Regions from separate parts of the Streptomyces sp. NPDC055955 genome, predicted to be linked through region 1. Evidence: riboswitches for the same ligand, from Rfam matches in the RefSeq annotation. Region 1 holds a riboswitch; the other holds the start of a gene.

Region 1 (4,207 bases):
TAAGCCGGGTGAGCTGCGCGCGCTGCTGAAGGACCTCAAAGTCATGGGCGCGCGGTCCGAAAAGGGCGGGAGTCCGATCTTCCCGGTGCCCTGGCAGTCGCCCGACCGGTCCAAGGGAGCGCTCGGTGGAGCTCCGGCTCCGACAGCCGACGGCCGCGATGCCGGGCCTTCCGGAGGCGCGCGGGCCGTGGCAACCCGGGCGAACGGCGAGGTGGACTGGTGGTGGGCGATACCGGGGCTGGTGGCGGGTGCCGCGCTGGCTCTGGTGCTGCGTCCTCTGGCAGACAGGCTGCCGGGTCGTCGCGGGACGGGCGGGACCCCACCCGACGCGGGGCCGCGGCAGCAGCTGATCGATTCCTGAGGGGGCGCGCTCCAGCTCTCACGGCTGGGGGAACGCACTGACCGGCCCGTCGGTGCGGTTGATGACGGGCCGGTCAAGCGATCAGGTGAGGTCGACCTCCGGGTAGAGCGGGAAGCCGCTCAGCAGGTCGGACGCTCGCGTGGAGACCTCGTCGGCGACCTTCTCGTCCAGGACGTGCTGCGCCTTGGAGGGCGTGCCCTTGCTGGTGGTGCCCGCTTCGGCGGAGGTGAGCACGCGGTCGATGAGGCCCGCGACCTCGTCCATCTCCGCGGTGCCCAGGCCACGGGTGGTCAGGGCAGGGGTGCCGATACGGATACCGGACGTGTACCAGGCACCGTTCGGGTCGGAGGGGATGGAGTTGCGGTTGGTGACGATGCCGGAGTCGAGGAGCGCGTTCTCGGCCTGGCGGCCGGTGAGCTCGTAGGAGGTCGCGACATCGATCAGGTTGAGGTGGTTGTCCGTGCCGCCCGTGACGAGGGTGGCGCCACGGCGGGTCAGGCCCTCGGCGAGGGCACGGGCGTTGTCGACGACGGACTGGGCGTACTCGCGGAACTCGGGACGGCGGGCCTCAGCCAGGGCGACGGCCTTGGCGGCCATGACGTGCGGCAGGGGACCGCCGAGGACCATCGGGCAGCCGCGGTCCACCTGGTCGGCGAGCGAGTCGTCGCAGAGCACCATGCCGCCACGCGGGCCACGCAGCGACTTGTGCGTCGTGGTGGTGACGATCTGGGCGTGCGGCACCGGATCGAAGTCGCCGGTGAGGACCTTGCCCGCGACCAAGCCCGCGAAGTGCGCCATGTCGACCATGAGGGTCGCCCCGACCTCGTCGGCGATCTCGCGCATGATGCGGAAGTTCACCAGGCGGGGGTACGCGGAGTAGCCGGCGACGATGATCAGCGGCTTGAAGTCGCGGGCGGTGGCGCGCAGGGCTTCGTAATCGACGAGGCCGGTCTGCGGATCGGTGCCGTAGCTGCGCTGGTCGAACATCTTGCCGGAGATGTTAGGGCGGAAGCCGTGGGTGAGGTGGCCGCCGGCGTCCAGGGACATGCCGAGCATGCGCTGGTTGCCGAAGGCCTGACGGAGCTCGGCCCAGTCGGCGTCGGAGAGGTCGTTCACGTTGCGCACGCCGGCCAGCTCCAGGGCGGGCGCCTCGACGCGCTGCGCGAGGACGGCCCAGAAGGCGACGAGGTTGGCGTCGATGCCGGAGTGCGGCTGTACATAGGCGTGGCGGGCGCCGAAGAGCTCGCGGGCGTGTTCGGCGGCGAGTGCCTCGACGGTGTCGACGTTGCGGCAGCCGGCGTAGAAGCGGCGGCCGACGGTGCCCTCGGCGTACTTGTCGCTGAACCAGTTACCCATCGCGAGGAGGGTGGCCGGGGACGCGTAGTTCTCGCTGGCGATCAGCTTGAGCATCTCGCGCTGGTCGGCGATCTCCTGGCCGATGGCGTCGGCCACGCGGGGCTCGACGGCGCGGATCACGTCGAGGGCACTGCGGAACGCTACGGATTCGGTGGAGAGGGTGGGCTCTGACATGACTGACCTCCGGACGGATGGGACCTCCCCCGCTCGATCGAGGTCGAGAGCAGGAGGTTCACGGGTCGGCCCAGGCGCACGGCACACAGTTCACAGGCCGCTCCCCGATGGTCGGTCCCATCCCAGCGCGCCAGTCACGGCCCTGCGGGCCACACTACCGGGCGCGCCGCAGGACGAGGTTTCCCGGTCCACGATGCGAGCGACGATAGGAAGGGGTCACAAGCCCACGTCTTCGCGCCATCAGAGCTGTAAGAACGGAGATCCCGTGACTGCTGCGACTCCTCCGAATGCCGCAACGGAAGCCTTCGTCACCGCGTCCGAAGCGCACAGTGCGCACAACTACCATCCGTTGCCCGTCGTGGTCGCCACGGCGGAGGGCGCCTGGATGACGGACGTCGAGGGGCGCCGGTACCTCGACATGCTCGCCGGCTACTCGGCCCTCAACTTCGGCCATGGGAACCAGCGGCTCATCGAGGCCGCCAAAGCGCAGCTGGAGCGGGTGACGCTGACGTCCCGCGCCTTCTATCACGACCGGTTCGCCGCGTTCTGCACCCAGCTCGCGGAGCTGTGCGGCATGGACATGGTGCTGCCGATGAACACGGGGGCGGAGGCGGTCGAGACCGCCGTGAAGACGGCGAGAAAGTGGGGGTACCAGGTCAAGGGGGTGCTCGACGGAAGAGCGAAGATCGTCGTGGCGGGCAACAACTTCCACGGGCGCACCACGACCATCGTCAGCTTCTCCACGGACCATGAGGCGCGCGCGGACTTCGGTCCCTACACGCCGGGGTTCGAGATCGTGCCGTACGGCGATCTGACGGCGCTGCGCGGCGCTGTCACCGAGAACACCGTCGCGGTGCTGCTCGAACCGATCCAGGGCGAGGCCGGTGTCCTCGTGCCGCCGGCCGGATACCTGCCGGCGGTAAGGGAGTTGACCCGCGAGCGGAACGTGCTGTTCATCGCGGACGAGATCCAGTCCGGGCTCGGGAGGACCGGGCGGACGTTCGCCTGCGAGCACGAGGGCGTGGTGCCCGACATGTACGTGCTGGGCAAGGCGCTCGGCGGTGGGGTCGTGCCGGTGTCGGCGGTGGTGTCCAGCAGCGAGGTGCTCGGGGTGTTCAAGCCGGGTGAGCACGGGTCGACGTTCGGCGGGAATCCGCTGGCCTGTGCGGTGGCGCTCGAGGTCATCGCGATGCTGCGCACCGGGGAGTTCCAGCAGCGGGCGGCCGAGCTGGGCGAGCATCTCCATGCGGAGCTCGGGCTGCTGACGGGCACGGGCAAGGTGACGCAGGTGCGGGGACGCGGGCTGTGGGCGGGGGTCGACATCGATCCGTCGTACGGGACGGGAAGAGAGATCTCGGAGAAGTTGCTGGCCAAGGGCGTCCTGGTCAAGGACACCCACGGCAGCACGATCCGGATCGCTCCCCCGCTGGTGATCAGTAAGGAGGACCTGGATTGGGGGCTCGACCAGCTCCGGGCAGTCCTGGCGGCCTGACGGCGGTGTGCCTCCGACGCATGGGCGGCCGACTCGCGGTCGTCCGGCCGCTCACGGGGGCACGGCCGGGGGAGAGCCGCTGACTGGGGCACCGCCGGCGGAGGAACCGCTCACGGGCCGGTCGGCTCAGGCACACCCTCTACAGTCGCTTTGTGCTTCTTGGAATGCTTTGCGCGCTCGGGGCGGCGGTCTGTTTCGGTACGGCTTCTGTGTTTCAGGCGATGGCCGCGCGGGCCGCGGAGCCGGGGTCGGGGTCGGGTGTCGACGCCGCGCTGTTGCTGCGGGCGCTGCGGCAGTGGCGTTATGTCGCCGGGCTGGGGCTCGACCTGCTCGGGTTCGCGTTGCAGGTCGTGGCGCTGCGGTCCATTCCGATCTACGCCGTCGGGGCGGCGCTCGCCTCGAGTCTGGCGGTGACGGCGGTGGTCTCCACACGGCTGCTGGACGTACCGCTGAGCGGCGTCGAGTGGGGCGCTGTCGGGGTGGTCGTGGCGGGGCTCGCGATGTTGGGGCTGGCGTCGGGGGCGGAGGGAGAGCAGACCGGTTCGGACGTGTTGCGGTACGCGATGCTCGGGACGGCGCTCGGGGTGTTGGCGATCGGGGCGGTGGCCGGGCGGCTGCCGGGGCGGGGGCGGGCTCTCGCGCTGGGGCTGGGCTCGGGGTTCGGGTTCGGGGTGGTGGAGGTGTCGGTACGTCTCATCGACGACGTGTCGCCCGGCGCGCTGCTGAGCAATCCGGCGACGTACGCACTGCTGCTCGGTGGGGGTGCGGCGTTTTTGCTGCTGACCTCGGCGTTGCAGAAGGGGTCGGTGACCACGGCCACCGCG
Region 2 (4,207 bases), on a different contig from region 1:
CGTACGCCTCAAGATCACCGAACTCTCACCCTGAAGCTGAGGTCGAGGTGCCACTCGACGGGACGAGCAGCGGGGCGATGACCGTGGAGCACACCCTGGGCCGCGACGGGCACCCGCCTGGTACTGCCGGTCCCAGGAAGACGGGACGCCTGGCTGACGGCGCCGCACCGCCGCACGCTGGTGTCATGACGAAAACACTCATCACCGGAGCGAACAAGGGTCTCGGTTTCGAGACCGCCCGTCGACTCGTCGCCGCAGGCCACACCGTCTACGTGGGCAGCCGCGACCCCGAGCGCGGACGCCGCGCCGCCGAGCAGCTCGGCGCGCTCTGGGTACAGCTCGACGTCACCGACGACGCGTCCGTGGCGGCCGCCGCCAAGGCGATCGAGGCCGACGGCGGCCTCGACGTACTGATCAACAACGCCGGCATCGAGGGCCGGACCCCGGACGGCGGCGTGATCGGCGCCGCGGACGTGACCGCCGACGAGATGCGGTCGACCTTCGAGACGAACGTCTTCGGCGTCGTGCGGGTCACCCACGCGTTCCTGCCCCTGCTGCAGAAGTCCGACGCGCCGGTCGTGGTCAACCTGAGCAGCGGCCTGGCCTCGCTGACCCGGGTCACCGACGCGGGTACGCCGACCCACGCGTACCCCGGAGTCGCCTACCCGGCGTCGAAGACGGCGGTGAACATGATCACCGTGCAGTACGCGAAGGCGTTCCCCGGCATGCGGATCAACGCGGTCGAGCCCGGCTACACCGCGACGGACCTGAACGCCCACACCGGCGTCCAGACCGTCGAGGAGGGCGCCGAGATCATCGTGCGCATGGCCCAGGTGGGCCCGGACGGACCGACCGGCACCTACGTCGCCGCGGAGGGCCCGCTCCCCTGGTGACGGCTCAGGTCGCCCGACGGTGACGCCCCCGCCTCACACCGGCCCGTGCGCCATGTCCCGCGCGATGTCGCGTCCCCCGCGTACACGTCGTGCGAGGTTGGCGGCGGCATCGGGCCACGTGGCGTGGTCGAAGGAGAAGCCCGCGTCGAGCAGCCGGCCCGGGACGACGCGGCGGCTCTTCAGAAGGAGTTCGGTGTCCGACCGGAGCGCGAACGCGCCGAGTTCGGCCATCCACTTCGTCGCGGGCAGGCCCACCGGCGCCCCCCACGCCGCACGAAGAGCCCGCATGAAGTCACGCTGCGGCAGCGGCCCCGGGGCGGCGAGGTTCACGGGCCCGTCCAGGTCGTCACGTTCGATCAGGAACCGGACCGCTCGGACGAAGTCACGGTCGTAGATCCAGGACACGTACTGGCCCCCGCCCGCGACGGGACCGCCGAGGCCGAGCCTGGCCAGGCGCAGGAGGATGTCGAAGACGCCGCCGCGATCGGGACTCATGACCATCGCGGAGCGCAGGGCGACCTTGCGGGTGTGCGGGGTGTCCACCTGGTCCTGCGCCCGCTCCCACGCCTTGGCGATCTCGACGCTGTAACCCCAGTAGCCCGGGACGCCGGCCTCGTCGCCGCCGAGCACGCCGGTCGCCTCGTCGTTCGGTGCGGCGAAGCCGTGGGCGTAGATGGTCGCCGTACTCATCTGCAGCCACACCCTCGGAGGTCGCGCGGCGGCGGCGATGGCCTCGCCGACGACCTCGGTGGACCGCACGCGCGAGTCCATCATGGACCGGAGGTTGGCGGGGGTGTAGCGGCAGCTGACGCTGCGTCCGGCGAGGTTGATCACGACGTCGCTGCCGTCGACGACGTCGGCCCATGGCCCGAGCGTCTCGCCGTCCCAGGGCGTTTCGCCGTCGCGCGCCGGCCGCCGCGTGAGGACCACGACTTCGTGCCCCGCTTCGGCCAGTTCACGGTTCAGGATCGTCCCCACCTGCCCCGTGCCCCCGGGTATCACGATCTTCATGGCGCCCCCTCATCGAGTGGGCACCACCTTAGCGCGTTTATTTGAACGCGTTCAAATAGAGAGCGGTGGCTTGAGAGACGGCCCTCGGACCCGGTCGCGGACGCGACACCGTTACAGTGTCGGACGGGCCGTGACTGGCGCTGAGGTGGAGAACCACCGGGGAGCGGCCCGACCAAAGGGTCGATGTATGCCGTGCGCCTGGGCGAATGGTCGATGACGCCTGGGAGGCGACCATGTCCCCGACACAGACAGCCCACCTCATGGACGGCACCGGCACGGCCCGGCGCCTCGTCGAGGAGTGCGCGGCCCGAGCGGCGGAGCTGGTGAGGCGTACGGGCTCGGCGCCCTGCCTCGCGACCGTCCTGGTGGGCGAGGATCCCGCCTCCGTCACGTACGTCCGTATGAAGCAGGCCCGCTGCGCCAAGGCCGGTATCGAGTCGCGGCGCGTCCAGCTCCCCGCCGAGACGACGACCGCGGAGCTGGTCGCCACGCTCCGCGAGCTGTCGCGGGACGCGTCGGTGCACGGAATCCTGCTTCAGCACCCCGTGGGCCCGCACATCGACGAGCGCGCGGCGTTCGAGGCGATCGCACCGGAGAAGGACGTCGACGGCGTCACCATGACCTCGTTCGGCGCGATGGCCTTCGGGCTGCCCGGGTTCGTCTCCTGCACGCCGGGCGGAATCATGCGGCTCCTCGACGAGTACGACGTCGACGTCGCGGGGCGGCATGCCGTCGTCGTGGGCCGGAGCGCGATCCTCGGCAAGCCGGCCGGGATGCTTCTGCTCGCCCGGGACGCCACGGTGACCTACTGCCACTCCCGCACGGCCGACCTGAGCGCGTACGTGAAGGAGGCGGACATCGTGGTGGCCGCCGTGGGCCGGCCCCGGCTCATCCGCGGCGAGGACATCAAGCCCGGCGCGGTCGTCATCGACGCGGGCTACAACGCGGGCAACGTCGGAGACGTCGACTTCGACACCGCGGCCGAGCGGGCCCGCCTGATCACTCCCGTCCCTGGCGGGGTGGGCCCCATGACCATCGCCGTCCTCCTGGCTCAGACGGTCACCGCGGCGTTCCACCAGCTCGGTGCGGACCTCGATCGCGCACTCGTCTGACAGGAGCGCGCCGATCCCGCCTCCGGGATCCCTCGTCGGTGGCGGCGTCGAGAAGTCCGACGGCCGCCACCTGCCGGAGGCCGCGCGTCAGCGGTGCGCCCACCTCGAAGCCGGCGTGGCGTGCGGCCGTCTCTTTCTCCCTCCCCCACGGCAGCATCTGGAGACACTCGGGACCGTCGGGTTCCTCGCGGCCCAGGAGGAACCCGACGGTCAGCAGCGTTCCTGCGGCGATCGGCGCGGATCCGGCCTGCGGTTCACGGTGATCAGCGTGAACTCCCGCTCGTACGCGCCCGTCGGCGGCGCCGCCAGGAGACACCGGGCGAACTCGGCGGCCCGCTGCGCGCCCGGCCCAGTGGCAGGCGCCCGAGGAAGTACCCGTCGAACCAAGAGCCGCCGTCCCCCTCGACGCCGAGGGCGGCCCACTGCTCCTCGACCGGCCGGCCCGCACAGGGGGAACCGCGCCATGCGAGGCGAAAGAGCGGCCCCGTCCCGGGACCCTCACCTCCATACGCCGTGCGGCGGTCTCCTTCGTCCTTCGATGCTCAGGCGATCCAGTGCGGCCGTCGCGTGGCGGACGCCGACGGGAGGCCGGCGGCGAGTGCGGTCGCCATGCGGTGGACGGCTTCGCGCAACGTGTCCGCCGGGGCCGTGTACGGGATGCGCATCCGCTGCTCGAAGATGCCGGGGTCGGTGGCGAAGCAGGCGCCGCTCTCGATCCGGACGCCGTTGTCGAGGGCCCGTTCGGACAGCGCGGAGGCCACCGGTTCCCCCAGGTCGACCCACAACGAGAGTCCGCCGGGCGGCAGTTGCCAGGTCCAGTGCGGCATGTGCTCGGTCAGCGCGTTGGCCAACGCGGCTCGTTGCGCCCGCAGTTGCTCGATGCGGGGCGGCAGAAGCTCTTCGGCGCGGTCCAGGAGGGTGAGGGCGAGGAGTTGGTCGACGACGGATCCGCCCATGTCGGTGGCCACGCGCTGGCCCGCGAGTTCGGTGACCAGACGTGCGGGCGCGCGCAGCCAGCCGATGCGCAGGCCGCCCCAATGGGTCTTGCTCATCGAGCCGATGCTGATGACCCGGCCGGCGCCGCCCCGTGCGGCGTGAGTGGCGAAGGGAGAGGGCGGGTCGACGTCGAGCGCGAGGTCGGCCAGCGTCTCGTCGATGATCAGCCAGGTACCGGACCGCTCCGCCGCCCGC

What was found. A riboswitch is a leader RNA that binds a small molecule or an ion and turns the genes downstream of it on or off. The one in region 1 is predicted to bind ZMP and ZTP.
Region 2: it holds a riboswitch for ZMP and ZTP, as region 1 does, so the genes downstream of both, ACFC96_RS37995 (bifunctional 5,10-methylenetetrahydrofolate dehydrogenase/5,10-methenyltetrahydrofolate cyclohydrolase) here and ACFC96_RS21835 (glycine hydroxymethyltransferase) in region 1, are expected to answer to the same signal.

Annotation. Positions count from the first base shown of each region.
Region 1 covers NZ_JBHJYS010000010.1:202,896-207,102, reverse strand. Annotated here, with positions in the region: gene ACFC96_RS21840 (hypothetical protein) at 1-361, shown strand, start outside; gene ACFC96_RS21835 (glycine hydroxymethyltransferase) at 443-1,891, opposite strand; ZMP/ZTP riboswitch at 1,953-2,039, opposite strand; gene rocD (ornithine--oxo-acid transaminase) at 2,157-3,383, shown strand; gene ACFC96_RS21825 (hypothetical protein) at 3,548-4,207, shown strand, end outside.
Region 2 covers NZ_JBHJYS010000026.1:70,319-74,525, reverse strand. Annotated here, with positions in the region: gene ACFC96_RS38005 (SDR family NAD(P)-dependent oxidoreductase) at 186-893, shown strand; gene ACFC96_RS38000 (TIGR01777 family oxidoreductase) at 927-1,904, opposite strand; ZMP/ZTP riboswitch at 2,025-2,115, shown strand; gene ACFC96_RS37995 (bifunctional 5,10-methylenetetrahydrofolate dehydrogenase/5,10-methenyltetrahydrofolate cyclohydrolase) at 2,138-3,016, shown strand; gene ACFC96_RS37990 (PLP-dependent aminotransferase family protein) at 3,559-4,207, opposite strand, start outside.